3 regions of the Nitrincola iocasae genome follow, and region 1 is predicted to be linked to each of the others. Evidence: predicted binding sites of a transcription regulator. Region 1 holds the regulator's gene; each other region holds the start of a gene.
What was found. The regulator sigma-54, encoded in region 1, starts transcription at its own class of promoters, with help from an activator protein. The targets are predictions, from matches to a motif close to TGGCACNNNNNTTGCTNT.
Positions count from the first base shown of each region.

Region 2: urtA (urea ABC transporter substrate-binding protein) is a predicted target of sigma-54. The motif match lies at 3,701-3,718, and genes of this name have one in related genera.
Region 3: F5I99_RS17050 (amino acid ABC transporter substrate-binding protein) is a predicted target of sigma-54. The motif match lies at 3,057-3,074, and genes of this name have one in related genera.

Region 1 covers NZ_CP044222.1:3,001,748-3,009,910, forward strand. The annotation lists gene F5I99_RS13770 (KpsF/GutQ family sugar-phosphate isomerase) at 1-562, shown strand, start outside; gene F5I99_RS13775 (KdsC family phosphatase) at 565-1,101, shown strand; gene lptC (LPS export ABC transporter periplasmic protein LptC) at 1,101-1,667, shown strand; gene lptA (lipopolysaccharide transport periplasmic protein LptA) at 1,654-2,166, shown strand; gene lptB (LPS export ABC transporter ATP-binding protein) at 2,169-2,897, shown strand; gene F5I99_RS13795 (RNA polymerase factor sigma-54) at 2,937-4,442, shown strand; gene hpf (ribosome hibernation promoting factor) at 4,491-4,781, shown strand; gene F5I99_RS13805 (PTS sugar transporter subunit IIA) at 4,802-5,266, shown strand; gene rapZ (RNase adapter RapZ) at 5,270-6,127, shown strand; gene F5I99_RS13815 (HPr family phosphocarrier protein) at 6,139-6,408, shown strand; gene yjgA (ribosome biogenesis factor YjgA) at 6,417-6,950, shown strand; gene F5I99_RS13825 (YhdP family phospholipid transporter) at 6,960-8,163, opposite strand, start outside.
Region 2 covers NZ_CP044222.1:3,616,142-3,624,304, reverse strand. The annotation lists gene urtC (urea ABC transporter permease subunit UrtC) at 1-664, opposite strand, end outside; gene urtB (urea ABC transporter permease subunit UrtB) at 668-2,293, opposite strand; gene urtA (urea ABC transporter substrate-binding protein) at 2,370-3,662, opposite strand; gene F5I99_RS16690 (DUF192 domain-containing protein) at 3,866-4,300, opposite strand; gene trhO (oxygen-dependent tRNA uridine(34) hydroxylase TrhO) at 4,303-5,283, opposite strand; gene F5I99_RS16680 (phosphotransferase) at 5,365-6,129, opposite strand; TPP riboswitch at 6,141-6,230, shown strand; gene thiB (thiamine ABC transporter substrate binding subunit) at 6,276-7,274, shown strand; gene F5I99_RS16670 (ABC transporter permease family protein) at 7,222-8,163, shown strand, end outside.
Region 3 covers NZ_CP044222.1:3,702,249-3,710,411, forward strand. The annotation lists gene F5I99_RS17040 (amino acid ABC transporter permease) at 1-673, opposite strand, end outside; gene F5I99_RS17045 (amino acid ABC transporter permease) at 675-1,853, opposite strand; gene F5I99_RS17050 (amino acid ABC transporter substrate-binding protein) at 1,966-2,979, opposite strand; gene fba (class II fructose-bisphosphate aldolase) at 3,458-4,522, opposite strand; gene F5I99_RS17060 (phosphoglycerate kinase) at 4,547-5,716, opposite strand; gene F5I99_RS17065 (type I glyceraldehyde-3-phosphate dehydrogenase) at 5,739-6,770, opposite strand; gene tkt (transketolase) at 6,810-8,163, opposite strand, start outside.

The DNA of each region.
Region 1 (8,163 bases):
GAATCTGCACTTACCGGTAGAACGTGAAGCCTGCCCACACAACCTGGCACCGACTTCAAGCACCACAGCACAACTGGTCATGGGTGATGCCCTGGCGATTGCACTCTTGGAAGCACGCGGTTTCAGCCCCGAAGACTTTGCCTTTTCCCATCCAGGTGGCAGCCTGGGTAGACAGCTGCTGTTGCGCGTGGATGACATTATGCATGCCGGTGAAAACATCCCTCAGGTCACGGTGAATACATCAATACGTGAAGCGCTGCTCGAGGTTACTCAGAAACGCCTGGGCATGACCGCGGTAACCAATGCAACCGGTGAACTCTTGGGTATTTTCACCGATGGTGACCTGCGCCGCACTCTGGATCAGGAAATTGATCTTAAAAACACCTCGATTGCAGACGTTATGACCCCAGGTGGAACCACATTAAAAACTGGTTCACTGGCTGCAGAAGCACTGAAAATCATGCAGGAACGTAAAATTAATGCGCTGTTGATCACAGATCACCAAGGCCAACTCGCCGGTGCACTGAACATGCATGACCTGCTTAAAGCCGGAGTTATCTGACCATGACTGAAATCCTGTCCGATGAACTGAAACAACGCTTGCAAGCCATACGGCTGGCAGTATTCGATGTGGATGGCATACTGACCGATGGCTCATTGTATTTTTTGCCCGATGGCCAGGAAATTAAAGCCTTCAACACCCTGGATGGTCTGGGATTGAAACTGCTGCAGAAAGCCGGCATCAAGACAGCCATTATCACCGGACGCAGCTCATCCCAAGTCAGTATGCGCGCCAAAGCACTGGGTGTTGACTGGCTGCTACAGGGGCGAGAAGACAAGCTGACCGCTCTGGAAGAGATCTGGCAGGAAAGTGGAGACAGCGCAACCACTACAGCCTATATAGGTGATGATCTGCCTGATTTGGCGGCTATTATCACTGTCGCTTTTGGCGCATCGGTTCCCAATGGTCATCCCGTGGTCTGTAAAGAAGCTGACTGGTGCACCACCCGTCGTGGTGGACAAGGTGCCGCACGGGAGTTCTGCGAAATACTGTTATCAGCTCAAGGTAAACTGTCTGGCCTGATTGAGGAATTTCGTTGATGCTAAATGCAGCCCGTCTGAAGCTGATAACAGGTCTGGCTATATTACTGGCGGCGCTGGTGTACTGGGGTTTTTTTGGCAGTCCCAGCGAAACCCTCACAGGTAATCCGAATGATCCGGAACGGGTGGATTTTTTTATCCGTGATGCTTACATCACTGACTTTGATGAAAACGGGCAAGTATCAAGTATCATTCAATCACCTCATCTGCAGCATTACCCTGCGCCCGAGCTGATCACGCTGAACAGCCCATTGATCACCCTGCCTCGTGATACACGTGGTGATACGCAGATTTCATCTGATTTGGGCAGCATGCTTGATGATGAAAGCAAGATTGAACTTGCAGGAAACGTCAGGGTTATTGATAATCCTGCAGCAGATACACCTTGGGTACTGACGACATCAGTCATGACACTACTGCCACCGGATGATTATGCCGAAACCGATGCCCCGGTTCAGATTCAACAGGGAACTAACCGTACTGATGCTATCGGCATGCAGGCGTGGCTCAGAGAACACCGTATAGACCTGCTGTCTGACGTAAGAGGATATTATGCGACCTACTAAAATGTTAATGCGGTGCCTGATCGCTGCTCTAGTAATACTAAGCCAGACCGCTCAGGCTTTACCTGAAGATCAGGAGCAGCCAATTTATGTCTCTGCTGATCATGCCAGCATGAACGAACTTACAGGTATCGCTGTATATACCGGATCAGTTGAGATACGTCAGGGTACCATGCTGATGCTGGGCTCACGTGTCGAAATGCACCGTGATGATACCGGTAGCATTTCCAGAATTTTATCTACCGGTGCCCCAGCTGAATTTCACCAACAAGCCAGCGCCGAGCAACCGCTAACCAAAGCCTACGGCTTGCGTATGGATTACCGTGTGCCCGATCAGACAGTAACCATTACAGAAAACGCTCGCGTCATGCAGGATGCTGATGAATTCACTGGAGAGCGCATCGTTTATGATATGGACAAGTCAGTCGTTGATGCCTTTAGAAGTGAATCTCAGGATGGCCAGCGCGTACAAATGGTCATTCAACCGAAAGGCGATCAGTAGCTATGACAACTACACTGGAAGCCCTGCACCTGGCCAAGTCCTACAAAGGACGCGATGTTGTTCGCGATGTATCCCTAAGTATCAATCAGGGTGAGATAGTGGGTCTGCTGGGTCCCAATGGCGCAGGCAAAACAACCTGTTTCTATATGATTGTAGGGCTGGTTAATGCCGACAAAGGCAATATTCGCCTTGCGCAGCAGGATATCACCCAATTACCCATGCACAACCGTGCCAAAAAAGGCATAGGCTATCTGCCCCAAGAAGCTTCAGTTTTCAGAAAACTAAGCGTTAGTGACAACCTGATGGCTATTCTGGAAACCCGCAAAGAATTATCCAAATCAGATCGCACACAACTGCTGGAAGAATTGTTACAGGAATTCCATATTACCCATCTACGAAATAGTCCTGGCATGGCGCTGTCCGGGGGGGAGCGTCGACGCGTGGAAATAGCCCGGGCATTGGCCACGGAGCCCCGCTTCATTCTGCTTGATGAACCTTTCGCCGGTGTTGATCCGATATCAGTAAATGACATTAAACAAACTATACGGCATCTTCAGGAACGTAATATAGGTATACTCATAACAGATCACAATGTTCGTGAGACCCTCGATATTTGTGAACGTGCCTACATAGTGAGTGAAGGCGCCATCCTTGCAGATGGCAGTCCATCTGACATAATGGGTAATGAGCAGGTTCGCAGCGCCTATCTGGGCGATCAGTTCCAACTCTAGTCACCATCCCTGCCTCTGAATAAGTGATCTAAACGGCATATGAAGCAAGCGTTACATCTCAAGATCGGCCAACATCTCACGATGACGCCACAGCTGCAACAGGCTATCCGCCTGCTACAGCTGTCAACTCTGGATCTGCAACAGGAGATCCAGCAAGCGCTGGACAGCAACCCGTTGCTGGAAGTCAGTGATGAAGAGTCTGACGCGGCCGAAGGGCACGTGGGTGAAACCTATGAAGACAAAGAAACGGCCGCACTCAGCAGTAACAGTGAAACCTCAGACAGTCTGAGCGATGACACAGCAGCAGATAATGACTGGAATGAGTCTATTCCGGAAGATTTGCCCACTGACAGCAACTGGGAAGATACCTTCCAGGCTCAAGGCTCAGGTACCGGCCCGGCTACTGAAGGCGACTGGCCCAATCAGGATAATGATACCCGAGAAGACACTCTGCAGGATCATCTGATCTGGCAACTGAACTTAACGCCCATGAGTGAGCAGGATTACATGGTGGCGGAAGCCATTATCGATGCTACTGATGCCGATGGCTACCTGCGTAGCGACCCCGCAGAACTTCTGGAACAGTTTCAGGCACAACAGCCGGAACTGTTCATGGAAGCAGATGAAGATGAAATTCTGGCGGTACTTCATCGGGTTCAGCAGTTTGACCCACCCGGTGTGGCAGCCCGTGATCTGAGTGAATGCCTGTGTATTCAGATCAAGCAACTGCCTGATGCAATTGAGTGGCGTGAACAAGCGATCCGTCTTTGCCGGGAATTTCTTCCGCTGCTGGGTAGTCATGACTACAAAACCCTGATGCGCAAAATGCGCCTAAATGACGTTGAGTTAGATAATGTCATCAATCTGATCCGATCACTGAACCCCAAACCCGGCGCACTGATCAGTTCCACCCAATCTGAATATGTAATTCCTGACGTTATGGTCCGCAAGATCCATGATGAGTGGATTGTATCCCTTAATCCCGATATCGCTCCGAAACTGCGGATTAACTCACAGTACGCTGATTTGATCCGCCGCGCTGACAGTAGCGCAGACAATACTTACCTGAAAAACCATCTGCAGGAAGCCCGCTGGTTTTTGAAAAGCTTACTGAGCCGAAATGATACGCTATTGAAAGTGGCGACTGAGATCGTAGAGCGACAGCGTGACTTTCTCGATACAGGTGATGAAGCCATGAAACCCATGGTGCTGCATGATATCGCCGAAGCGGTGTCCATGCATGAATCAACCATTTCCCGTGTCACCACACAAAAATTCATTCATACCCCCAGAGGTATTTTCGAGCTGAAATATTTCTTTTCCAGCCAGGTCAATACCGCTGATGGTGAAGGCGCCTCATCTACAGCTATCCGGGCGCTGATCAAAAAGTTGATCTCTGCTGAAAATACAGCCAAACCCCTCAGCGATAACAAGATCGCACAACTGCTGAAAGAGCAGGGAATCAACGTAGCGAGACGTACCGTTGCAAAATATCGTGAAGCGCTAAGCATTCCGCCTTCTAATGAGCGCAAGCGTCTGCTTTAATTAACTATAGAGTACGACCTTATCGTACCAGCACTAAGGAGAGAAACCATGCAGATCAATATAACTGGTCATCACGTAGAACTGACAGATGCATTAAATGAGTATGTGCGCAGTAAATTCGTGCGTCTTGAGCGTCATTTCGACAATATTACCAACGTACAGGTGACCCTGAGTGTTGAGAAGCAGCGCCAGAAAGCTGAAGCTGACTTACATGTAGCTGGTGGTGAAATATTTGCACAAGCCGAACAGGATGACATGTATGCTGCAATAGATGCCATGATCGACAAACTGGATCGTCAGATCATTAAGCACAAGGAAAAAATGAAATCTCATAAATAACCTTTAGTATTGACTATCATATGCCTATATCCGAACTACTGACTGAATCCCTGACACTTTGTCATATTGATGCAGGAAGTAAAAAACGTGTTTTAGAAATCGCCAGCGAAGCTCTGGCCGCCGAGATCGATAAACTGGAAGTTGAAGATGTCTTCAGTGCCCTACTCAATCGTGAACGTCTCGGTAGTACCGGTATCGGCGACGGTGTGGCGATCCCACACTGTCGTCTGGCTGGGTGCAATCGAGCTCTCGCACTCTTAGTCACCCTGAAAGAGCCGATTGATTTTAACGCGATAGACAACCGTCCAGTCGACCTTCTCTGTTGCCTGCTAGTACCTGAAGATGCCGCTACAGAGCATTTACAGACACTGGCCGGGCTTGCCGAACTTTTCAGTCAGTCTGAAATACGTGAAACACTGCGCAGTGCTGCTGATGCAGCAACGCTGTACAGTCGCTTCCTGAACGCTGCCAGGCAAGGGGCCTAAGCTGTGAAGCTGGTCATTTTGAGTGGTCGATCTGGTTCAGGTAAAACCACGGCATTGCAAGCACTTGAAGATGCTGGCTTTTATTGCATCGACAACCTGCCAGCCATTTTACTACCCGAACTGATCAAGCAAATGACTGAGGCCACGGGAAACCCGTCAAAAATAGCGGTCAGTATTGATGCCCGGAACCTGACCAGCAACCTGGAACGCTTTCCAGCGTTACTTGAACAACTCAAACAATTCAGTGACCTGAGCTGTGAAGTCATCTATCTGGATGCATCAGAATCCACGTTGCTAAAACGCTTCAGTGCCACCCGGCGCAAACACCCGCTCACCGACACTCACTCAGGATTACGTGAAGCAATTGAATACGAACGCGTGTTACTGGAGCCCATCGCGACCCTGGCCGACATGCGCATTGATACCACCCGACTGACGCTCTATGAGCTGCGTGATCGTATCAAACTACGTATTACACAAAGGCGCGAGCAATCCCTCTCCCTGCTATTTGAGTCCTTTGGCTTCAAACATGGCGTACCACTGGACGCTGACTTCACTTTTGACGTCCGCACACTACCCAACCCTCACTGGATACCTGAATTACGCCCCCTGACAGGACTGGATACGGAGGTGCGTGAATTTCTGCAGCAGTCGCCTGATGTGGATGAAATGGCGGCCGATATCACTCATTTTCTGGAACGCTGGTTACCGCGTATTCGCCAGGATAACCGCAGCTACCTGACAGTCTGTATAGGTTGCACTGGAGGCCAACATCGTTCGGTCTATCTGGCAGAATACCTGGCTAGTCATTTCAGCTTGTCCATGGATAGTGTCCACGTCCGTCACCGTGAACTGACCTGATTGAGAAAGGCATGATTGAATCTCCCATCACTATTATTAATAAACTCGGTTTACATGCACGAGCCGCCGCTAAGCTCAGCACCCTGGCCAGTGGTTTTTCCAGTCAGATTGAGATTGAAAAAAATGACCGCTGCGTCGACTGTAAAAGCATTATGGCAGTGATGATGCTGGCAGCCAGCAAAGGCACTGAGCTTAACCTTCGTATTGAAGGCACAGATGAACACCAGGCTTTTGAAGCCATAATTACGCTGATCAACAACCGTTTTGATGAGCCGGAATAGAGCCCCTTATGAATTCACCAGATCAAAATAACTTTCAGACTGATGATGAAGATATACTTGTCAGTCGCTCTGAGCTGAAACGGCAGATGGATGCGCTGAAACAACTGGGTAAACGCATCACCGAGCTGCGTCCGGATCAGCAGGAGAAAATCCCGATGGATGAAGCCCTGCGAGCAGCCATAACCGAAACCCGACGCATCACCTCTAACGGGGCATTAAAACGCCATATGCAATTTATTGGCAAATTAATGCGCCATGCTGACGTGGACGCTATCCGTCTGGCATTAGATGAATTTGATACCGCAAGCCAGGCGCATAACCAGAAGTTTCATGCCATTGAGCAGTGGCGTGAGCGATTACTGCTTGAAGGTACAGCCGGAAATGAAGCACTGGAAGCCTTTATCAATGATCACCCACAGACAGATATCCAGCAACTGCGTCAACTAATCCGGAATACCCGACGGGAAATTGAAAAACAGCAACCCCCGACGCAGTATCGTAAGCTATTCCGCTTTCTGCGTGACACCACCGAATCAAACTGAGCCAGGACATCAGCCCTCGTTAGCGTTCAGCAGGTTCAGCTCAGGATCATCCCAGTGACCCGTTAATGTATAGGCAATGCGGGTCATTTTTTCGATGCGGTCACCCATGATTTTATCAAAAATGAATAACGCACCGGCAACCTGAGGAGCCCCAAGTAACACCGCCCCAAGAGTCAAATTACTGCTCAGTGGCACACTCACCTTAATGGTTTTATCCAGTTGCTGTGTATTCAGGTTGACGCTGCCGGTAATTTCCATGGAGGCCGACGGGCCAGTTAGCATGAATGGATCACGGGTACTTGCCAGCCCCCCATTCAGATCATAGCTGGCCTTTAACTCATCGAATACCAAGCCACGCTGAAGCAGATCACTAAAATCCAGTCGCAGTCGTCTTGACAGGGTGTTTAAATTAAGCAGCCCGAATACCCGCAGCAAGTTAGCACCACTACCGGATTCAATGATACGCCCCTCTTCAGCCTGAAAGCTGAAAGAACCATCCAGTTCAGCCACACTGAATTGCCAGGGAGCACCTGGCCAGGTCAATTGTGCTGAAGATACTAACCGAGTTGTCTCCAGAGGCCTTCCCTGCCCCCAAAGATCAAGCACATCAGCCAAATCAGCGCCTGACAGGTTTAATGTCAGGTCTGTGGCCGGATGTGCCCCAGCTTGCCAATGGGCTCTGCCACTCACAGAAAAATCAAGCAGCTCACCCTGTATGTCTTCAAAGGTTACCTGCTGTGCTTGTGGTTGCATACGCAATTGCCAGCGCCCCAAAGCCCGCTGACCCAAACGCAAGTCATCAATTTGCAGATCAAGCCTGGGAAGCTCTGAGGTATCTACCGAGTGCGTTTGATCACTACCCGATTGCAGCAACGGCACAGAAGATTCAGACTCTGCATCTGCAATGGGCAGATGCAGATAAGCAAATCGAGCGACCCATTCACCTTCAGAGACCAATGCTGGGGGTTGAATATAGCCTTGGGCGCTTAGTCCAGCCAACTCACCAGATACTTCAAGCCTGGCGGTTTGCGGCAGTACCGGAACTCCCTGGCCCAGCAACACCTGTCCACGCAGCTCAGCTGACAAGTCCATAACACCTTGCAGCAGTTGATCATAGTGAAAAGATAAACGTGAATTTTCAGGATAGATGTCCAGATACAGCGAGCGGTTCTCCTCAGCCGGTTTTGCCAATACCAAGGGTAGATCAACCGCT
Region 2 (8,163 bases), 610 kb from region 1:
ACAGCAGGTAACCCAGTGCCAGGGCCACCGCGGAGGCGATAAACAGTCCGACACGTGTCTGCCGCGATTGCAGGTTAAAACCGAGGATATCCTTGAAGTCGGTTAAACCATTGTTGCCACCAAAACCCATCTCATTGCGAAAGAAGGCCAACATCAGCGCAAAGGTCAGTGCCTGGGTAATAATGGATAGATAGACACCAGACACCCGCGAACGAAATGCCAGAGCGCCAAAGATATACGCCAGTAAGCCAGGTACCAGCAGAATCAGGATGGCGGCAAACCAGAATTGATCCAGTCCGGTCCAGTACCAGGGCAGGCTGTCCCAATTGAGAAAGACCATGAAGTCAGGCAGTTCAGGATGACCATAGACGCCGCGATCACCGATCTGACGCATCAGGTACATGCCCATGACATAGCCACCCAGGGCAAAGAAGGCACCGTGCCCGAGGGTTAAAATACCCAGATACCCCCACACCAGATCGACCGACAATGCCAGCAGTGCCAAAGTCAGATATTTCCCCATGACCGCCACCATATAGGTAGGCAGGTGCAGCGGGTGGTCCGTGGGCAGGCCGTTGAGAAGGGGTACCAGAATGATTGCCAGAACCAGCAGTGCCAGCAGCACTTGTCCGCCACGGTCTTGTTTAATCAGATTCCATAACATGGCTTAATCCTCAGCGGCACGGCCACGCTGTGGGAAGAGTCCACGGGGCCTTTTCTGAATAAAGAGAATGATGAACACCAGTACCAGAATTTTTGCCAGTACCGCACCGGTGACAGGCTCAACCAGTTTGGTCGCCACGCCGAGTGTCATGCCGGCTACCAGGGTGCCCCAGATATTACCCACACCGCCAAACACCACCACCATAAACGAATCGATGATGTAGGCCTGCCCCAGGTTGGGCCCGACATTAGTGATCTGCGACAGTGCGACACCGGCAATGCCTGCAACGCCGGAGCCGAGGCCAAAAGTCATCATATCCACTCGTTCAGAGCGCACCCCCATGGCTCGGGCCATGGCGCGGTTTTGAGAAACGGCACGCACCTGCAAACCCAGTGCGGTGCGCTTGAGGATCAGCAGCAGTGCAAAAAAGACCATGAAACAAAACAGGATGATATAGAGTCGGTTCAGGGTGATGGCAAACACCGGGTTAAATTCCAGCATGCCGCTCATCCAGGAGGGTGTTTCTACGCTGCGGTTTAGTGGCGAGAAAATCGAGCGCACCGCTTGCTGCAGCACCAGACTGATACCAAAAGTGGCCAGCAGTGTCTCTAACGGACGACCATAGAGAAAGCGGATTACCCCGCGTTCAATCGCAATACCGACCAGACCTGAGACCACAAAGGCAGCTGGAATGGCCACCAGAATCGACAGGCCGATATGCTCAGGCATAAGTTGTTGTATGACAAAGGTGGTGTAAGCGCCGATCATGATCAGCTCACCGTGGGCCATATTGATCACGCCCATCACACCAAAGGTGATGGCCAGGCCTATAGCCGCCAATACCAGCACCGACCCCAGGCTGAGACCAAAATAGAGCGTTTCCAGTCCCTTGTAGAATTTTATCTTCTGATCAATTTTTACCAGTGCGGCATCAGCCTGAGCTTTTAGACCGTCATCATCAGTTGCATCGCTGAACTGCATCAGCGCATTACGGGCGCGAGGTTCAAGTGATCTACTGAGGGTGTCAATCGCATCACTTAGGCTGGCTGCATCGTCCTGGCTCAGGGTGTCGATTGCCAAGGCAACAGCCATCAATTCGCGTACTTTCGGGTGTGTCTCGTCGGGATAGGCATCGCGAACCAGGGATAAGGTCTCTTCATCGAAATCCCGCATTAGCTGTTTGACCGCGGCTAAGCGTTTTGCGGACTGGTCTGATGATAGAGCGGTCAATGCCATCACCTGGCGGATTTGTGAGCGTTGGGCATTGTTGACGACTACCCGGCGAAAGTCACGGCGGCTCTCGATAATTCGGCTGTCATCACCCAGCAGGCGTTCGGCCGGTTGACCTTCTTCGTGCTGCTTAAGCTGATAGAGTCGGTCATCATCGCGGTTGCGGTACAGGTTGCCTTCCAGCAACAGTGACAGCAGTGTCAGTTGTTCCGGGTGTTCAGATGCCGCGAGCAGTTCAATGGCTCTGGCGGTATCGTTTCTGTCTGAAGAAACCAGCATGGCTTCAAATTCGAGTAATAACGGCTCCTCATCGAAAGCTGCTGCCGTTTGCACAGCACTGAAGAGTAACAGGGTTATCAGCCCCATGATGCGTAACTTACGCACTATCCGGCTTTTCATGTTGGTGTTCCTGACGCTTGGCTGGGAGGGGCCGGTCTGGACTCAGTCCGGGACCGGCATTTGCAGCGAACAGCTGTTACTCGAAGTTCTGACCTGAACAGGTCTTGGTGACTACGTTGTAGTTACCGCACTCCAGCGGCTTGCGCCAGTCAGAGATGATATCTTTGGAGCCTTCCAGATAGTCAGACCAGGCGTCACCGGCAACTGTCCCCGGTGTCTGCCAGACCACATAAAACTGCCCGTCATCCTGGATTTCGCCAATCAATACTGGTTTGGTAATGTGGTGGTTAGGCATCATCGCGGCATAACCGCCGGTCAGGTTAGGGACAGTGACACCGATAATGGCTTCCTGAACCGCTGACGGGTCAGTTGTGCCGGCTTTGTTAACGGCTTCAACCCACATGTTAAAGCCGATGTAATGGGCTTCCATCGGGTCGTTGGAAACACGGTCGGTATCGCCGGTAAAGTCATGCCATTTTTCGATAAAATCATCGTTAACGTCTGTATCAACGCTCATAAAGTAGTTCCAGGCAGCCAGATGGCCGACCAATGGCGTGGTATCAATACCGGAGAGTTCTTCTTCACCTACCGAAAAGGCAATAACCGGGATGTCTTCAGCTGAAATGCCCTGTGAGCCCAGCTCGCTATAAAAAGGTACGTTGGCATCACCATTGATGGTGGAGACAACCGCGGTTTTCTTGCCAGCTGAGCCGAAGGTGCGGATATCCGACACAATGGTCTGCCAATCAGAGTGACCGAAAGGCGTGTAGTTGATCATGATATCGGCTTCAGCGACGCCTTTTTGTTTCAGGTAGGCTTCCAGAATACGGTTGGTAGTCCGTGGATAGACGTAGTCGGTGCCTGCCAGCACCCAGCGTTCAATGCCGAGGTCATTCATCAGGTAATCCACCGCCGGGATGGCCTGCTGGTTAGGTGCGGCACCGGTATAGAATACATTCTTGGATGATTCTTCACCTTCATACTGAACCGGGTAGAACATCAGGCCATTGAGCTCTTCAACAACCGGTAAAACGGATTTACGTGAAACCGAGGTCCATGAACCAAAAATAGCGGCTACCTGATCACGCTCCAGCAGCTCCCGTGCACGCTCCGCAAATAACGGCCAGTCAGATGCCGGGTCAACCACAACCGCTTCCAGCTGTTTGCCCAACAGCCCGCCCTTGGCGTTCTGCTCTTCGATCAGCATCAGCATGGTGTCTTTCAGTGTGGTTTCACTGATCGCCATGGTACCGGACAGTGAATGCAACACACCCACTTTAATGGTCTCTGCTGCCTGAGCGGTAATGGCGGCTATAGACAGAGCCAGGGCACAGGAGGCGGTAGCGAGCTTGGTTTTGATCTGTTTCATTGGTCTGATCCTATTTGGTTTATACGTCAAACCAGTCAGGAGCAGAATCTATGCCAACTTATAAAAACAGCTGTTTTATCATAGAGTAATTTATGTCGTACAGACTTTCACCGGAGTCGTTTTTAGCTATTTTGTATTGTATATGCGTGATAAGGGTGCGTAGAAAAATAGTTGAGGCAGCCTGTGTGCACCCTATTGGTGCTTTAAGGTAGGCGGGGTCGGAGTTGCTGTCCAATCTCGACATCGTGTTGTTCAAACCAGCCCTGATTGACTTCCAAGGCAAAGCTGGAGGGTTGATCAGCACAGTGGAGTTCATCCGAGAGTGGTTGCATGTCGCTTAATTGCAGCAGGGTGAAGTTTTCATCCAGATAGGCCAGTGTCAGCGGAATATAAGTGTTGCGCATCCAGAAGCATTGGCGCGGTTGTGGATCGAGAATAAACAGCATGCCCGCATCGGCTGACAGCTCCTGACGATGCATCAACCCCCGAGAGCGCTGTTCTGGACTGAGCGCGACTTCAACTACAAGTTGCTGTTCCTGAATATCAAACAGCAGATATTCAACGCCTGTATCAGCCAGAAGCTGGATGGGAAGGCAGAGTAGGCAGGTCATTATCCAATGCTGAAACAGGGTGCGCATGGTTAATTTTTCCGTTTTTCAGCCACTTTGCGTGCGTGTTTTTCAGCTCGGTGCTGTTCAGCCGCTTTGACGGCATCTGTGCCCAGGTGTGCTTCGCCACGCTCACGTGCCAGTTTGATCTGCTGCTGTCTGGCCGCATAGCGCTGACGCTGCTCTGGTGTTTGAGTGTCGTAACAATGATGGCAGCTAACCCCTTCTTCATACTGAGGGTGCTGCTTGTCAGCGTCAGACAAGGGCATACGACACCCGGCGCAGAGTGAATAATGGCCTGGCTGCAGGTCATGGTCAACGGTGACGCGATTGTCGAATACAAAGCACTCTCCTTGCCAGAGTGACTCGGTTTCAGGCACTTCTTCAAGGTATTTTAGAATACCGCCATGCAGGTGGTAGACGTCTTCAAAACCTTGCTCTTTCAAATAGGCGGTGCTCTTTTCACAACGTATGCCGCCGGTACAAAACATGGCGACTTTCTTGTGCTTCTGGCTGTCCAATTGGCTTTTGACGTAAGCTGGAAATTCGCGAAAGCTGTCGGTTTTCGGGTTGATAGCACCTGTAAAGGTGCCCAGACCGATTTCATAATCATTACGGGTATCGACCAGCAGTACATCGGGATCACTGATCAAGGCATTCCAGTCGGCCGGTTCAATATAGGTTCCGACAACCTGTTTCGGATCTATGCCTTCAACACCCAGCGTTACGATCTCTTTTTTCAGCTTCACCTTGGTACGGTAGAAGGGCTGTTCGTCAGCAAGCGATTCTTTGTAATCTATGCCTTGAAAGCGCGTATCGGCGGCAAACCAGTCTTTCAGCGTGTCTATCGCCTGTCGGCTCCCCGCCAGGGTGCCGTTAACACCTTCTTGCGCCAGTAGCAGGGTGCCTCGAATCTGTGCGTTTTCCAGCAGCGCCTGCAACTTCGGTCGCAGCTGCTTATAGTCGTTCAGGGACACAAATTTATACAGGGCACAGACAACAATCGTGGACATGGAGCTACCGTTGGGTTAACGACCTTGGTTCGACGAGGTGGTCAATTAAAAGGTCAAATAGTTGATTAAATCGATCCGGTATTATATCACGCTTTGGGCTTTTTGCGCGGCCTGCCACAGGCTGTCCAGTTGCGTCAGCCAGCGGCCCATGACCTGCCAGGGATCATGGCATGCCAAGTCGGGTAGCTGGGTTTCTAATAGCTGGCGTTCAGCAGGACTCAATTCCAGCATACGCTGCAGTGCCACGGCATCTATCCAGGGATTACCGCGCATGGCGTATTCCCAGTCGATCAACTGAATGCCTTGATCGGTGATTAACAGGTTTCCTGGGTGCAGATCCTGATGAATCAGGCAAAAGTCCTCAGGTTGCCAGTGGCAACAACCATCCAGTAGCTGTTCGGCCAAATAGTCATAGGTGGGTCCCGCTAGTGCCGCATAGTCGTGAATCAACTGGATATAGTCATTCGGTGCCGCATTAAAGGGATGTTGCCAAAGTGCCAAGACGGCTTGTAGCAGTTGCTGGCGCTGTTGCGGATTCAGCGTGTTTGGCATCGGCACGGCGTTAGCGTCTGCCACAAACAACACGCCTTCAGGCAGGCAAAGCTCTAGTTGGGGTGCCCAGGGTTTTGACTGCAGGGTCTGCAGTACCTGTAACTCCAGTTGTCGGTTGGCTCCCGGTGGAGTTACACCAAACTCACGCCAGATATACACCTGCTCTGCAGTATGCAGTCGCCAGTGGCGGTTACGACTGCCTTGACCCAGAAACTGCATCGATTGAATAGGGGCTAAATGGTCCTGAACTGCCAGGGGTAGTTCAGTTGAAAGGTGGTGACTTAAGTGGGTCATGGTATACTCAGGTTATCTCATCGGGGTGCCAATAGGCTGAGAGTTTACCCGCTGAACCTGATCCAGTTAATACTGGCGTAGGAATTGAGATATCAGCGTGTTGCTGATCCTTTTCTGAGCCGGTGTCGAGTCTCCGGAGTCCTGTTGTGAAAATCCAGATAAATACCCGCAAATTGATGGCCGCTGTATTACTGTTGTTGATAACAGTGCATGTGCAAGCGCGTGAGTTAACTATTTATACGTACAGTAGTTTTACCACTAGCTGGGGTCCGGGGCCGGCTTTGAAAGAGATGTTTGAAGCCCAGTGTGATTGCGAGGTAAATTTCACCAGCAGTGATGATGGCGTATCGCTGCTGAACCGGTTGCGACTGGAAGGCGACACCACCCGGGCCGATGTTATTGTGGGTCTGGATGATCTGCTGATGCCCCAGGCGCGTCGATTAGGCATAGTGCAGGCGCATGATTTAACGCTCTCAGACTGGCCGTTACGTGAATCATTGAATTGGCAGGATAGTCATTTTATTCCGTTTGATTACGGCTATTTCGCCTTTATTTACGATAGCCGCAAGGTCAGTCAACCTGCGACCTCGTTGCAGGCGCTGATTGACAGTGACGCCAGTATTATCTATCAGGATCCGCGCACCAGTACGCCAGGTCAGGGCTTGATGCACTGGATGCAGGCTGTTTATACGGATGACGCCGCGCAGGCCTGGCAGCGCCTTGCCGAGCATACCGTGACGGTCACCAAAGGCTGGTCAGAGGCTTATGGCATGTTCTTGCAGGGTGAGGCCGATTATGTGCTGAGTTATTCTACCTCTCCGGCTTACCACCAGCTGGTAGAAGAGACGGATGCCTACCAGGCCACCCGGTTTGCAGAGGGGCATACGGCACAGATAGAAGTGGCGGCGCTGTCGGCTTATAGCCGTGAGCCTGAATTGGGACAGGCGTTTTTAGCTTTTTTGCTGAGTAAAGAGGCGCAAGCATTATTACCCCAGACCAACTGGATGCTGCCGGTGCGCAGTGATATCGATCTGCCAGCCGCTTTCACAGACGCTGAGCGTGAGGTTATCGGCTATAGCCCGGACGAAGTCGATGCGCAGCGTCGCGAATGGATCACTATCTGGCGCAACGCTGTTAGTCGTTAATATGGCTGTCGCACACTTTTCATCAGCAAGGCCATTATCACTGGCTCAGTTACCTGGCTGGTTGGCTGTCAGTCTGGTTGTGGGGATCAGCCTGTTGGCTTTTCTGGCCCTGGCAGGCTGGGGGCATGCTGCACCTTACGGATATTTATTACAGGAACGCTGGTTCTGGGAGTTGCTGCGCTTTTCACTTTGGCAGGCATTGCTGAGTGCGGTGCTTTCGACCCTGCTGGCTCTGCCCTTGGCACGTAGCCTGGCACTCGATCCCAGACTGCCGGGTAAACCCTGGTTTCTGAGCTGGTGTTTGCTGTGTTTTGTCATGCCTTCACTGATACTGATTACCGGGCTGGTGGCACTCTTCGGTCGATCAGGCTGGCTGACCCCTTGGTTGGGAGAAAGCTGGCGTTTGTATGGCCTCAATGGCATTTTGCTTGCGCATGTGTTTCTTAATCTTCCCTTCGCTATCCGTGTCTTAACCTTTCAATGGCAAAGTGTTCCGGCGAACACCTGGAAACTCTCGGCTCAATTGGGTATGACCGGGTGGCAACGTTTCAGAATGATTGAGTGGCCGGTACTTAGAGGCGTTTTGCCTGCGGTCGGTGGATTTATTTTTTTGCTCTGTTTTAACAGCTTTGCTGTCGTGTTGGCACTGGGTGGCGGGCCAGCAGCGAGCACCTTGGAAGTAGCGATCTTCCAGGCATTGAAATATGATTTTAATCCGTCAGAAGCATTGTTTCTGGCTTGGACACAGCTGCTGGTCGCCGGTAGTATTTATCTGATTTTCAGTCGCATGGGCCGGTTTCAATGGCTGGCTCCCGCGCAGGCGGGGCCCGTCTGGTTGCCTAGGCTGGGCCCTATGTTTCGCTGGTCCGGGCGGTTGGGGTATTTACTC
Region 3 (8,163 bases), 700 kb from region 1:
CCGTACCACCGGCAAAGAACAGCGGCAACATTACCGACGCCATAAACAGGATGGTAATCAAGGGCACACCACGCCAAAACTCAATAAAGATCACACAGACCATCTTGATGACCGGCATCTCACTACGACGTCCAAGCGCTAACAGAATCCCGATAGGGATAGCCACAACGATACCGATCAAGGCCAGCACCAGTGTCAGCATCAAGCCCCCCCAGCGGTGGGTGGGAATAACCTCCAGGCCAAAACCGCCATAGAGCAGCGTATAAGCTAAAACCGGATAGGCAGTAAGCGCGAGAATACCGATGACTTTCTTAAATGGCAGTCGTGGCACAGACATCCACACCAGAATGGCCAACAGCAGGATAAAGGTCAGATTAGGCCGCCAGTAGCTGTCTTCCGGGTAAAAACCATACATAAACAGGTTAAAGCGTACTGTTATAAAAACCCAGCAAGCCCCCCCGCTATCACAGTCATCACGCGTGGTTCCAATCCAGTCTGATGTAATGAAGGCCCAGTTCAGAAAGGGCACCAACACCATCCAAAGCACATACACAGTAAACAGGGTGACCAGTGTGTTCGGCAGACTGGAAAACAGGTTCTTGCGCATCCAGCCAATCAGACCCACCTCAACGATAGGTGCCGGACGATCGACAATAGGGGTAAATTTATCCATCTTATCTCTCCACCAGAGCAACGCGTTTGTTGAACCAGTTCATAAAGGCAGATACCAGCAAACTGATGGTCAGGTAAACCAGCATGGTCATGGTGATAATCTCTATCGCTTGCCCCGTCTGGTTCAGCGTTGTACCCGCAAAGACTGATACCAGATCTGGATACCCTATCGCGGTTGCCAGTGAAGAGTTTTTAGTCAGGTTGAGATACTGACTGGTCATGGGAGGAATCATCACACGCATTGCCTGGGGTAACACCACCAGATTCATGCGATGCTTTTCATTCAGACCCAACGCCCGGCAGGCTTCGGTCTGTCCATGTGACACAGATTCTATACCTGATCTGACAATTTCGCCGATATAGGTACTGGTATAGATGGTTAACGCAAACCAGAGTGCAACCAGCTCCGGTAGCAATGACATACCGCCACTGAAATTAAACCCGCGCAACACGGGGTAATTCAGTCCGATAGGACGGCCGGTGATAAAAAAACCCAGAATAATAGTCGCCAGCAAAATACCTGCAGAAGTCCAGAATACTGGAAACTGCTGGCCAGTATCCATCATGCGTTTTTTTGCCCAACGTGATAAGAAAATCACACCAACTATAGCTGCGACGATCAAACCCACATAAAAGGCAAAGCCTGTTTCTGCCATGGGCCTGGGGACGAAAATGCCACGTATATTCAGGAACACAGCTTCGCCCAGGGCAAGGCTGTTTCGAGTATTCGGCAGGGTTTGCAGCACCACGTAGTACCAGAAGAAAATCTGTAGCAACAACGGGATGTTACGAAGAATTTCGATGTATACCATCGAGATTTTTCGTAGCAACCAGTTAGGAGAAATACGGCTTATACCGACAAAAACCCCCAAGAAAGTAGCAGCTACTACTCCTAGTGCTGATACCAGCAAAGTATTAAGCAAACCTACAAAGAAGGTACGCCCAAAGCTGAAGGTCTCATTGTATTCAATCAGTGTTTGCGAGATACCAAATCCCGCTGGTTGCTCCAAAAAACCAAACCCGGATGATATCCCACGGACTTCAAGGTTGGTCATGACATTGCCAACAATGGTCATCATAAACCAGAGCAACAACCCGAGTATAACGGCCTGATAAAACAGACTGCGAGCAGTCGGGTTATAAACAAGACGGGTAAAACTATTGCGGTTATTTGATTTCATGAAAGTTATGCGCCTCTGTACACAGCCTGAAAATGCCTGTCAGGTACCAGACTTTGAACGGGTTATGGAGTCGATAACCCCATAACCCGGACTGTTCACTCAGAAGTGGACTTTAACGAACTGGTGGGGCGTATTGCAGACCACCTTCACTCCAGAGTGCATTCAGGCCGCGTTCAATGTTAAGCGGAGAGCCTGTACCTACAGTGCGGTCAAACACTTCACCGTAGTTACCGACCTGCTCAACAATGTTGTAAGCCCAATCATTGCTTAGCTGAAGCAGTTCACCCATATTGCCGGATGTGCCCAGTAAACGCTGAATGGATGGGTTATCTGAGGCCTTCATCTCTTCGGCGTTGGCGCTGGTGACACCCAGCTCTTCAGCATTGAGCTGCGCAGACAAGGTCCATTTCACAATGTTGAACCAGACATCATCACCCTGGCGAACCACGGGTCCGAGGGGTTCTTTGGAAATAACTTCTGGCAGTACCATGGCACCATCAGGATCAGACAACTGCAGACGCAGCGCATACAACTGAGACTGGTCTGAGGTCAGAATATCACAACGACCCGCTTCAAAACCCTGAGCGGTCTGATCAGCTGTATCATAGAGTACTGGCTCATAGCTCATGCCTTTAAAGCGGAAGTAATCCGCCAGGTTAAGCTCAGTGGTGGTACCGGAAGAGATACACACTGAAGCACCATCCAGCTCAAGCGCACTGCTGACACCCAGATCTTTCTTGACCAGGAAACCCTGACCATCATAGTAGGTAACCCCGGCGAAGTTCAGGCCCAGTGAGGCATCACGGGTCAGTGTCCAGGTTGTATTACGCGAAAGTACATCGATTTCACCAGACTGGAGTGCGGTAAAGCGTTCTGTTGCGGTCAGCGAGACAAAATTAACTTTTTCGGCATCACCCAGCACAGCCGCGGCAACGGCACGGCAGAAATCTGCATCGATGCCCTGCCAGCGTCCATCACTATCTGTTGCTGAAAAGCCTGGCAAGCCATCACTGACACCACACTGCACCGCACCACGTTCTTTAACTGTTTCCAGAGTATCGGCACTAACGCTAGCCGCTGCCGTCACTGCCAATGCAGCGCCAACGAATGTTGCAATCTTCTTCATGTAGTTTCTCCCATGAATGTTGTTTTTTGTTTTACGCAACCTATAGAAACGTAGTTACGCATCAACGCACGGGAGAGACTGCAATTTCTGAGCCAGCAAAACAGATTTGCCAGCTAACACAGATAAAAACCGAGCGTTTAACGCGCTTCTACTTATTTAAAGGCTTGAGCCCAAATAAAACTTAGCCTACAACGCCCTAAAAATACACAAAAATTGTGTAAATGTTCAATTTTAGTGCAGAAGAGAATTATTTTGTTGTAGGAGCCCGGCCTCCGGGCGATGGTTTTGTTCGCTCGCAGAGCGAGCTCCCACAGGAGTGTATGTTTTGGCTTTGTTCGCTCGCGGAGCGAGCTCCTACAGGAATGTATTTTTAATGTAGGAGCCCGGTCTCCGGGCGATGAGGTGGTTCGCTCGCGGAGCGAGCTCCTACAGGAATCTATTTTAAACGTAGGAGCCCGGTCTCCGGGCGATGGAATCCTCAGTTGATTTTTACATCCAACTGACCGGACTCGTAGCGCTCAGCCATATCCTCCAGTGCAATCGGTGTAATACTGCTGGCGTGACCGGCGGAACCAAAGGCTTCATAACGAGCGATACAGATCTCGCGCATCGCAGTAATCGTCTCCTTGAGGTATTTGCGTGGATCAAACTCAGCCGGGTTCTGCGCCAGGAAACGACGTACCGCACCGGTTGATGCCAGACGCAAGTCAGTATCAATATTCACCTTACGCACGCCATGTCGAATACCCTGCACGATTTCGTCCACCGGTACGCCATAGGTTTCCGGGATTTCACCGCCATATTCATTAATAATTGCCAACCAATCCTGTGGCACAGACGATGAGCCATGCATCACCAGATGAGTATCCGGAATACGCGCATGGATCTCTTTGATGCGCTGAATTGCCAGAGTATCGCCTGTCGGTGGACGAGTGAATTTGTAGGCGCCATGACTGGTACCTATGGCAATTGCCAATGCATCCACGCCAGTTTTACGCACAAAATCGGCGGCTTCTTCAGGGTCAGTGAGCATCTGTTCATGCGACAGAACACCCTCAGCGCCAATACCATCTTCTTCACCGGCCATACCGGTTTCCAGCGACCCCAGGCAGCCCAGCTCCCCTTCAACTGAAACACCACAGGCATGCGCCATTTCCACGGTACGGCGGGTCACATCCACGTTGTACTCGTAGCTGGTTGGAGTTTTTCCATCGCTACCCAGTGATCCATCCATCATTACCGATGAAAAGCCCATTGCAATAGAGCGCTGACAAACAGCCGGACTGGTACCATGATCCTGATGCATACATACAGGAATCTGTGGGAACTCTTCAATAGCGGCCAGAATCATATGACGCAGAAAGTTAGAGCCCGCATATTTACGCGCACCCGCGGAAGCCTGCACGATCACCGGTGAGTCAGTTTTAGCCGCCGCTTCCATAATGGCGCGCATCTGTTCCAGGTTATTTACGTTAAAAGCTGGTATGCCGTAGCCGTGCTCAGCAGCATGGTCCAGCAACTGTCGCATAGAAATAAGTGCCATGAGTAAACCTCTTTAATTTAATTATCAGTGCTGGGTAGCACGCTGTTCCAGTACCGCAACAGCCGGTAACACTTTACCCTCTACAAACTCCAGAAAAGCACCGCCACCCGTAGAAATATAAGATACCTGTTCTTCAATCCCGTATTTGTCGACTGCCGCCAGAGTGTCACCTCCTCCGGCAATGGAAAAACCTTCACTTGCAGCTACCGCCATAGCTATCACCCGGGTGCCCTCACCAAACTGATCGAATTCAAACACTCCAACAGGACCGTTCCAGATAATCGTGCCAGCCCCCTTGAGCATCTCAGCCAGGTGCTGAGCTGACTGCGGACCGATATCCAGAATCATATCGTTTTCGCCGACGTCATCGACTGCTTTAATGGTCGCAACGGCATCTTCCGCAAACTCGGTAGCCACCACAACATCGACCGGCAGAGGTATAGACACCTTATCCATCAGCGCTTTCGCCACCGGAATCAGGTCATGCTCACATAGAGACTTGCCAACTGGCTTACCAGCCGCCGCCAGAAAGGTATTGGCAATGCCGCCACCCACGATCAATTGATCACAACTTAGCGACAGGGCATTCAGCACTTCCAGCTTAGTTGATACCTTAGAGCCTCCAACAATCGCCATCATCGGTCTGACCGGCGCATCCAAAGCCTTTTCCAGCGCATCCAGTTCATTAGCCAGCAAGGGGCCAGCACAAGCCACCGGTGCAAATTTAGCGACACCATGCGTCGATGCCTGAGCACGGTGCGCCGTGCCGAAAGCATCCATGACAAAGATGTCACAGAGTGACGCCATGGTTTTTGCCAAAACTTCGTCGTCTTTTTTCTCGCCGACATTAAAACGTACGTTTTCCAGTATTACCAGATCACCCTCGGCAACGTCAAACGGCGTATCCAGCCAATGACTGATCAGCGGCACGGGGCGCTTAAGTAAAGTGGACAGATGTTCGGCAACCGGACCCAATGAATACTTTGCGTCATACTCGCCTTCAGTAGGGCGCCCCAGATGAGACATGACCATGACCTTGGCACCCGCTTTCAGCGCCAGCTCAATCGTTGGTAATGATGCACGGATACGCGCATCCGAGGTTACCTTTCCATCCTTAACCGGTACGTTCAGATCTTCACGAATCAGCACCCGTTTACCGGACAGATTCAGGTTTGTCATTTTCTGAATGCTCATAGGGATAGTTCCTTGTTAGTTTTCAATCAAAAATTTTCCTAAGCCTTAGCCAGTGATCTGTGACATCCAGCATACGATTGGCATAGCCCCATTCATTATCAAACCAGCAGATCATCTTCAGCAACCGCTGCCCCGAAACCCGCGTTTGGGTGCCATCGATAATCACAGAGCGAGGGTCCCGGTTAAAATCTACCGAGGCATGAGCTTCTTCGGTATAACCCATCAACTGCTGCAACGGCCCTTGGCAAGAGCTGGCTTGCATCAAGCGGTTGACCGCTTGAGCTGACGCATCACTGGCCAGATTGATAGACAAATCCATCAGCGACACATTGATCGTCGGCACCCGTAGATGCAAGCACTCAAAGCGACCGGCTAAATGCGGCAAGAGTCGGTCGATTCCCTTACTCAAGCCGGTATCAACCGGAATAATCGACTGCAGAGCGCTACGTGTGAGTCGAAGATCAGTACGGTGATAACTGTCAATGACCGGCTGATCATTCATGGCGGAATGCACCGTAGTGGTCACGCCATTGACAATACCAAACTGCCGGTCAAGTAAATCCAATACAGGTACGAGACAATTCGTGGTACAGGATGCCGCCGAGGCTACCCGATGCTCCGCCTGTAATTGCTGATGGTTAAACCCGAAGATTACCGTCGCATCAATATCAGTCGACGCAGGATTGGAAAACAGCAGACGCTGAGCACCACTATCAAGGTGTTTTTGTGCCTGGGCAAGATTAGAAAAGCTACCGGAACAGTCCATGACCAGATCCACATCTAATTCAGCCCAGGGCAATTGCTGTGGGTCCTCAATGCTCAGCACCCGAATTTTATCGCCGTTAATTAATAGATGTTGACCGTCATGGCTGACTGGCAAAGGAAAGCGCCCGTGGGTGGTGTCATAGCGAGTCAGATACGTGAGTGTTTCTATATCCGACAACTCATTTAACGCCACCACCTGCAACTGATGCTGCAGACCCCGTTCATACAGGGCACGCAACACACTCTGACCTATGCGGCCATAGCCATTAATGGCAATGCGGTAACTCATAGCGTGTTGCGCATCCTTTCTTTAGGTTAACGGGCCAGCTTACAGCAGTTCACGGGCTGTATTGACGACATTTTCAGTGGTAAAGCCGAAATATTCAAACAAGGCACCGGCTGGCGCAGACTCACCGAAGCTGCGCATCCCGACTATGGCACCGTTCAAACCGACATACTTGAACCAGAAATCCGCCTGAGCGGCTTCTACGGCTACGCGCGCGGTTACAGCCGCAGGCAATACCGCTTCACGGTAATTCGCATCCTGTTTGTCAAATCGCTCAGTACAAGGCATAGATACCACCCGCACCCGTCGGCCTTCTGCCGTCAGGGTTTCAGCCGCACTAACAGTCAAGGCCACTTCAGATCCAGTTGCCATCAGTATGATCTCTGGCGTGCCTTCGCAATCTGTCAGCACATAAGCGCCGCGAGCAACAGCAGCGACCTGCTCATTACTGCGTGGTTGATGTGGCAGGTTCTGACGCGAAAAGATCAACGCACTGGGTCCATCCGTCCGCATCACCGCAGACTTCCAGCTAACCGCAGACTCCACAGCATCACAAGGACGCCAGGTTTCCATATTCGGGGTATGACGTAGGTTAGAAATTTGCTCAACCGGCTGATGCGTCGGGCCGTCTTCACCCAGACCAATAGAGTCATGTGTATAGACAAAAATCACCCGCTGCTTCATCAATGAGGCCATCCGCACGGCATTGCGCGCATACTCCATAAACACCAGGAAGGTCGCACCATAAGGAATGAACCCACCATGCAGCGCAATACCGTTCATCATCGCGCTCATGCCGAACTCACGCACGCCGTAGTACATATAATTACCACTGGCATCTTCACGGTTGACACCCTTGGCTCCTGACCAAAGCGTCAGGTTCGAGCCTGCCAGATCCGCCGAGCCGCCCAGAAATTCGGGGAGTATAGGTCCCAGGGCATTCAGCGCATTCTGGGAGGCCTTGCGTGACGCAATGGTATCGCCTTTTGCAGCCACCTCAGCAATCCATGCATCTACCTGCTGCTCAAAATTATCCGGCAGATCGCCTGCTAGACGACGCACTAGTTCAGCAGCTAACTCTGGATACGCGCTCTGATAAGCCGCCAGTCGATCATTCCACTCATTTTCTGCATACTGACCTGCTTCCAGGGCATTCCAGTCATCGTAAATCTCACCAGGAATCTGGAATGGCAGATGAGGCCACTGTAACTGTTCACGTGCCAGCAGTATTTCGTCATCACCCAGTGGCGCACCGTGGCAATCTTCCTTGCCCTGTTTATTCGGTGAACCAAAACCGATAATGGTTTTGCAGCAGATCAAGGTAGGCTGCTGGGTATTTTCGCGCGCCTGTTCAATCGCCTCACGGATCTGATCGGCATCGTGACCATCGATATCC